Regions from separate parts of the Streptococcus sp. ELY_90 genome, predicted to be linked through region 2. Evidence: riboswitches for the same ligand, from Rfam matches in the RefSeq annotation. Region 2 holds a riboswitch; the other holds the start of a gene.
What was found. Region 2 has a riboswitch for FMN ahead of ribD (bifunctional diaminohydroxyphosphoribosylaminopyrimidine deaminase/5-amino-6-(5-phosphoribosylamino)uracil reductase RibD). Riboswitches for the same ligand answer to the same signal wherever they lie in the genome.
Positions count from the first base shown of each region.

Region 1 (3,406 bases), on a different contig from region 2:
AGGAGAAAATGCACTAGTTTTCTATGGAAATTCAAAAGAAAAACGGAAAGGAAGAGGGCTGCTGTTCTATTTGAAAAGCAGTTCGTTTTTTTCTGAAAAAAATCTTAAATTTTTTCTAACATTTTATTGACATCTTTGACAGAAGTGTTATACTATATACCAAGCTACTCATTGTTTTAAATCAAACCTGTTATGATTTAAGATAATGAGGCCCCACATACCACGTTACCTGCTGAGCATGACTCCGGGTTTCGTGGTTCTTTTTTTGGAATAAATAGACCAGCAGAAAGTTAGTATAAGATGAATATTGAAACATTGGAAAAAGAAAATCAGGCTCACGCTTCAGGGAAAAATCACGTTGTCCTGTTTGAACCGCAGATTCCTGCCAATACCGGCAATATTGCCCGTACCTGTGCAGCTACCAACAGTCCTCTTCACATTATCCGTCCTATGGGCTTTCCGATTGATGATAAGAAAATGAAGCGAGCCGGTCTTGATTATTGGGACAAACTGGACGTGCATCTGTATGACAGTCTTGAGGAGTTTATGGATAGCTGCTTAGGCAAGCTGCATCTGATTACCAAGTTTGCTGAAAAAACGTATTCGGATGAGCATTATGATGATGGACTGACGCATTATTTTATGTTTGGCCGTGAGGACAAGGGGCTGCCGGAAACGTTTATGCGTGAGCACGCTGAAAAAGCCCTGCGTATTCCGATGAACGATCAGCATGTCCGAAGCCTCAATCTGTCAAATACGGTCTGCATGATAGTCTATGAAGCTCTCCGTCAGCAGCAGTTCACTGGTTTGGAGCTCAGCCATACTTACGCTACCGACAAATTGAAGTAGGCTCATCTGTCTTTTGTTTCTTTAAGTCTGGCAGATAGTTTGTCTGGGAATGTCTGAAGCAAAAATAAGGCTGGGATAAAAATAAATATCAATTATGAACTGTGGTCAGCAAGGAATCCGTTTAGCAGTGTTAGTTTTTTTGTCTGAGCAATACAAGCGGTCTTTAAAGAATTTTCCGGAATTAAGAAAGAGTACTTGTTATTAGGGCTGTTTTTTGATATGCTAGAAGTGTCTTCAGGGCAGGGTGCAATTCCCGACCGGCGGTGACTGATGGCTGAATGATTTATTTTTTTCTGTTTGCTTAGCTGCTAACTTAAAACAGTGCTATTGCGACAGGGTAAGAGTAGATGTTAATTATCAGAAGTCCGCGAGCGCAAAGCTGATGTGGTGCAACTCCACAACCGACAGTAAAGTCTGGATGGGAGAAGACAAAGGGTTTTTGCGCTTGGCATTGATACTCTTTGCAGCTTCTTTCGATTTGTAAAAATTGGAGGAATTTTTTTATGAAAAAAACACAAAGCTTAGCTATTATTGCGATCTTATCGGCACTTTCTTTTGTGCTCATGATTTTCAACTTTCCCATTATTCCGGGTGTTGATTTTTTGAAGCTTGATTTTAGTATCATTCCGATTTTATTGGGCTTGGTGCTGTTTGATTTACGGAGTGCCTTTGCCATTCTCTTTGTGAGAAGTCTGCTCAAGCTTTTACTGGATAATGGCGGACCCGGCGGTATCATTGGTCTGCCGATGAATATAGCAGCGCTTGGTGTCTTTGTTTTAGCTTTTGGTCTTATTTGGAAAAATAAGGAAGAAACAAAAGCATTTGTCATTGCCAGTGCTGTCGGAACAGTTTCCATGGCTGCTGTTATGGTCGTTTTGAACTATGTTTATGCCATTCCGCTTTATGCCAAGTTTGCCGGATTTGACATCGCCAAGTTCATTGGTGTTGGGAAATACTTAGTCAATATGGTTATTCCTTTTAATCTTCTTGAAGGAGTTATTTTTGCAGTCAGCTTTGCTGTTATTTATGCAGCGGCCAAGCCGATTTTAAAAACTTATAGAATTCATGAAAAATAAACAATTTTATCTTTTGGGAGCCTCTTTTGCTGCCTTACTCTTTTTGCTGCTGGGCTATGCGGTTAAATTTTATCCTGATGCTTTAAAGGTTTTTGACAGCAGTGTGCAGGAGGCAATACGCGGAGATTTGCCTAAAAGCGCAACGATGTTTTTTAAAGCGGTAACTCAGCTGGGACATGAAGCTTATGTTTTTGCCTATGTCTTTTTCATCGCCTTGATCTTTTATTTTTGGAAAAAATGGAAGGCAGAAGCTTACTTTTTAGCTGGCAATCTTGTTTTAATGGGCATTTTGTCAACAGCTTTTAAATATTTATATCATCGTGCAAGACCCGACCTTTACTACCTCGTTGAAAAACCGATGGGACCGTCCTTTCCGAGCTGGCATGCAGCATCGACCATGATTGTTGCCTTGAGCTTGGCCTTTATTGTTCAGCAGCGGATAACAAAAGGAGAGTTTAAACGGATTGCACAGGCAATACTGATTCTTTTGGCGGTCTTAACAGCTCTGTCACGGATTTATTTGGGAGTGCATTACCCTTCTGACATAGTGGGAGGCTGGCTGCTTGCCGCTGCTGTTGCAGCCTTTGTCTATCCTTTTTACGATCAAAAACGCTTTGAATGGCGCTTTCAAGGCCGGCAGAAGTAGCAGAAAATTAGTCTTAATAATCTAGAAGAGCTGTTCATGATGCGGTAAAGCTATCTGTGAAACAGCTCTTTTTGCTAAAAAAATCAGGCAATCACAATACTTCGTGTTATAATAAGGTCAATATAGCAAAACAGTATTAAAAAAATAAATTTAAAAGTCCCCTAGGACTTTGCGCAGCAGCCTTAGCGGCTTTAGCCGCAAAGCCAGCATAAAAAAGTTGCGCCGTGCGCCGCTAGAAATCGATCCTGTTTCGTAAGGAGCACCAGTAAGTTGTTAAGCAAAAGTCCCCTGGGACTTTGCGCAGCAGCTTTAGCGGCTTTAGCCGCAAAGCTGCTAACAAATTGAAAGGAGCTATTATGAACGTGCATAAGCACTCCCACCATGAGCATCATCACCACTTATCCAATCAGTCAAGCACTCGCATTTTTATCGCTTTTATGTCCAATTTTGTTTTTGCCATTATTGAGATGATTTTCGGCGGTATTTTTAATTCCAGCGCTATTTTGGCAGATTCTGTTCACGATTTTGGCGATGCCTTGGCTATTGGTCTGTCTTATTATTTTGAGCGTTTATCCAAGCGCAGGAGTGACTATAAATATACGCTGGGTTATTGGCGTTTCAGTCTCCTGGGTGCTTTAATGACCGCTGTTATTCTTATTATCGGATCTGGCTTGGTTTTATTTGAAAATGTTCAAAAAATAATGCATCCTGAGCCAGTTAACTACAATGGGATGCTGATCCTTGGTCTGGTTGCTATCGCAGTCAATATTATGGCCAGCCGTGTTTTAAACGGGGAAGCATCTGAGCATGAGTCCGTTTTAAGCCTGCATTTTCT
Region 1 is NZ_JBZFUJ010000009.1:53,555-56,960, reverse strand. It holds gene AC4HAF_RS06805 (tRNA (cytidine(34)-2'-O)-methyltransferase) at 301-849, shown strand; FMN riboswitch at 1,076-1,283, shown strand; gene AC4HAF_RS06800 (ECF transporter S component) at 1,353-1,925, shown strand; gene AC4HAF_RS06795 (phosphatase PAP2 family protein) at 1,915-2,571, shown strand; gene AC4HAF_RS06790 (cation diffusion facilitator family transporter) at 2,928-3,406, shown strand, end outside.
Region 1: it holds a riboswitch for FMN, as region 2 does, so the genes downstream of both, AC4HAF_RS06800 (ECF transporter S component) here and ribD (bifunctional diaminohydroxyphosphoribosylaminopyrimidine deaminase/5-amino-6-(5-phosphoribosylamino)uracil reductase RibD) in region 2, are expected to answer to the same signal.

Region 2 (3,406 bases):
TGATGATCAACACTGACCGTAAAAGCCGTTCCGAAAACATCTGTATTGTCGGCAATCATGTCAGACAGATCCAGCTGCTCAGCTATTTCCCTTGAGATGGGGGCACAGATAAGGCCGCGTGCTTTTTGCGTCATAAAATTGACCTTGTCTGCACTCACAAGACTGGCCAAACCGACCAGATCGCCTTCAGCTTCCCGATCAGCATCGTCTGTCAGAATAATCAGTTCTCCGTCTTTGAGCCTTTGTATGGCTGCTTCAATTTTTTCAAACATGGCGTCTCCTTTCAGCACTTGCCTGTGCTTTGATGTATTTCCCCAAAATATCTGTTTCAATATTAACCCAGTCGCCTGCTTTAAGCTGACCCAAGTTCGTTTTTTCACGGCTGTGCGGAATCAAGGATACTGTAAAACGCTCCTCATCGCAGGACACAACTGTCAGACTGACCCCGTTAATAGCAACTGATCCTTGCGCAATGATTTCCCCAGCATGCCCCTGAGGGTACGAAAAGGTTAAAATTTCAGCATTTCCCAGACTTTTCTTGTCAAGCAGCTGGCTCTGAGCATCAATATGTCCGGTCACAAAATGTCCCTCAAAGCGCCCGGCAGCTGATAAGGCAGGTTCAATATTAACAGCATTTCCAATATGCTGATAGCGTAGATTAGTCCTCTTAAAAGTCTCCGGCATAATATCAACCACAAATTCCCGGCCTCTTTTGGCAACACAGGTCAAGCAGGCACCGTCAACCGCGATACTGTCACCAATAGCTATTTGGTCAAGAAAACGGGCAGACACCTGACAGGTCAGGCGAACCCCTTGACTGTTCTTGCTGAAATGACTTATTTTTCCTTTTTCCTTAATTAATCCTGTAAACATGGATCCTCCTTTCTTTTGGCAGAAATCCGCCAATCCTCACCAACCTGCTCTAAGGATACATCAGGCAGATTAGTCAGGGTTTGTGCTATTCTGGTGCTGCTCATGCTGGCCAAGGCATCTCCTCCTAAAAGAATCGGGGCCAAGTAAAGCAGCCATTCATCCCAAAGATCAGCTGCATAAAAGGCATCGTGAATATGGCTGCCGCCTTCAACATAGAGAGACTGAATACCCTCTTTAGCCAGCTGTTTAACCACTTTATCAACCGTCCAGTCAGGGTCACAAAAAACGCTGACATGAGCAGGCAGATCTTCCACAGGTCTTTGGCTGAAAAGATAGACCGGGGCTTCGCTGTTAGTAAAAAGCTGAAGCTGCCTGTGGCTGAACAGCCGACCTCGCCGATCTAAAACAACACGAACCGGTGGGAAAAGATTGCTCTTTGCTGCCAGAAGGCCGGGGTCATCCAGCAGAGCTGTTTCGCTGCCGATTAAAATAGCCTGATAATCACTGCGCTCCTGATGAACCAGCTCTTTGGCTTTCTTTCCAGTCAAAGCTGTCCGTTTGCCTTTAAGAGCAATCTTGCCATCTAAACTCATGGCGCTTTTTAAAACAATATAGGGCCGCCCATGCCGGTAAAAATAATTATAGTGGGGATTGAGCGCTTCTGCTTCTTTTTCCAGCAGACCAACATCAACCGTCAGTCCCTGACTTTCTAAAAACTGCCGGCCCCTGCCTGCGACTAAAGGATTGGGATCCAGCTGGGCAATAACCACCCGTGTGATGCCTGCCTGAACAATACTTTCAGTGCAGGGAGGCTGCTTACCCTGATGATGGCAGGGCTCAAGCGTTACATAAAGCGTTGCCCCTTTCAATTCTTCGGCGTTTTGACAGGCCATTATCGCCTGCCGTTCTGCGTGATAACCGCCGTATTTTAAGTGAGCGCCCTCGGCAATGACTTGATTATCTTTAACGATAACGGCTCCAACCAAAGGGTTGGTATAAGTCTGGCGTCTTCCCTCTTTGGCTTTAGCAATAGCTAAGGCCATAAATTTTTCCTCCATACTGCCTCCTTTCCAACACAAAAAACCCCGTAAAAATATTACGGGGCAGATAAGGTTTACCATCATAAAAGACCGACAGAAGAATATTCACTCTTAATCTGAACATATCCTGTCTTTGACAAGAAGCCTGGAACTATGCTGTTTTCAGCAAGGCTAACAGCAGCTTTTTAAAACAGATATCTAGAACTACAACACCTGCATAGCTGAAAAACTTCCTGTATGCAAGAACACTTGACTCTTTAACAGCCAAGGTATCACTTGACAGACTGGCAACACCCCTTTGGGGAAGCCTAGTCTCTTCTTTTATTTTCTTCTCCCATCCAGACTATACTGTCGGTTCCGGATTTTCACCGGATCAACCGCTCTCGCAGTTCACGGACTTCAAGCTCAGCTTGTCACCGTCGGTCGGGAATTTCACCCTGCCCCGAAGAAATAAATCTATTCAATTGCCTAAAGCATAACACGCTGACAGCAATTTGTCAACACTTACCTATGCTCAGGCAAAAACTTCTTTTAGAATAGCCAATCCCTGGTCCAGCTCATCTTTGGTTAGGGTCAAAGGCGGCAACAGCCTGATGACATTGCTGCCTGCAGTAAGCACAATCAATCCCTTGGCATGCGCTGAGGCAAGCAGCAGACTCAAATCTGCGCTTGTTTCAATCCCAATCATACAGCCCAGTCCGCGAATCTGAGTGACCTTGGGATTATCAGCCAGCATACTCTTCAGCTGGTCTTGCAAGTACTCTCCCTTAGCCAGTGCAGTTTCTAAAAATCCCTCTTCTTTTAAGACTGTTAAGCCGGCACTGGCTGCTGCCATGGCTAATTTATTGCCGCCAAAGGTCGATCCGTGACTGCCGTAACCAAAAGCTGCCGACAGCTTAGTTTTCCCCAGCATGGCTCCGACAGGAACACCGTTTGCTAAGCCTTTAGCCAATGTGAAAATGTCCGGCTCAATGCCGTAATGCTCAAAAGAATACAGCTTGCCCGTCCGGCCCATGCCTGTCTGAACCTCATCAACAACCAGTAAAATATTTTTATCCTTGCAAAAAGCAGCCAAATCTCTGACAAAATCTGGCTCAGCCGGGTGAATACCGGATTCTCCCTGAACTAATTCCAGCATCACCGCAGCAGTGCGTTCAGAAGCCAAACTTTTGACGCTGGCCAGATCATTATAATCTGCATAAAGAAAATGGGGAACCCCGTCACCAAACCCCTCTTTTATCTTGTCCTGACCGGTTGCAGACATCGAGCCGAAAGTCCGGCCGTGAAAGGAATCTTTAAACGTGATGATTTCCTGCTTGCCGGTCGCCTTGCGGGCAAGCTTGATAGCAGCCTCATTGGCTTCGGCTCCGCTGTTACAAAAGAAAGCCAAATAATCTCGGTCGCCGATCAGTTTTTCTGCTACTTCTTCCTGCAGAGAATTCTGGTAGAGATTTGGGGTATGCCAGATGCGCTCGGCCTGTTCTTCCAACGCC
Region 2 is NZ_JBZFUJ010000003.1:11,486-14,891, reverse strand. It holds gene ribA (GTP cyclohydrolase II) at 1-272, opposite strand, end outside; gene AC4HAF_RS02685 (riboflavin synthase) at 265-873, opposite strand; gene ribD (bifunctional diaminohydroxyphosphoribosylaminopyrimidine deaminase/5-amino-6-(5-phosphoribosylamino)uracil reductase RibD) at 858-1,931, opposite strand; FMN riboswitch at 2,236-2,367, opposite strand; gene AC4HAF_RS02675 (acetylornithine transaminase) at 2,428-3,406, opposite strand, start outside.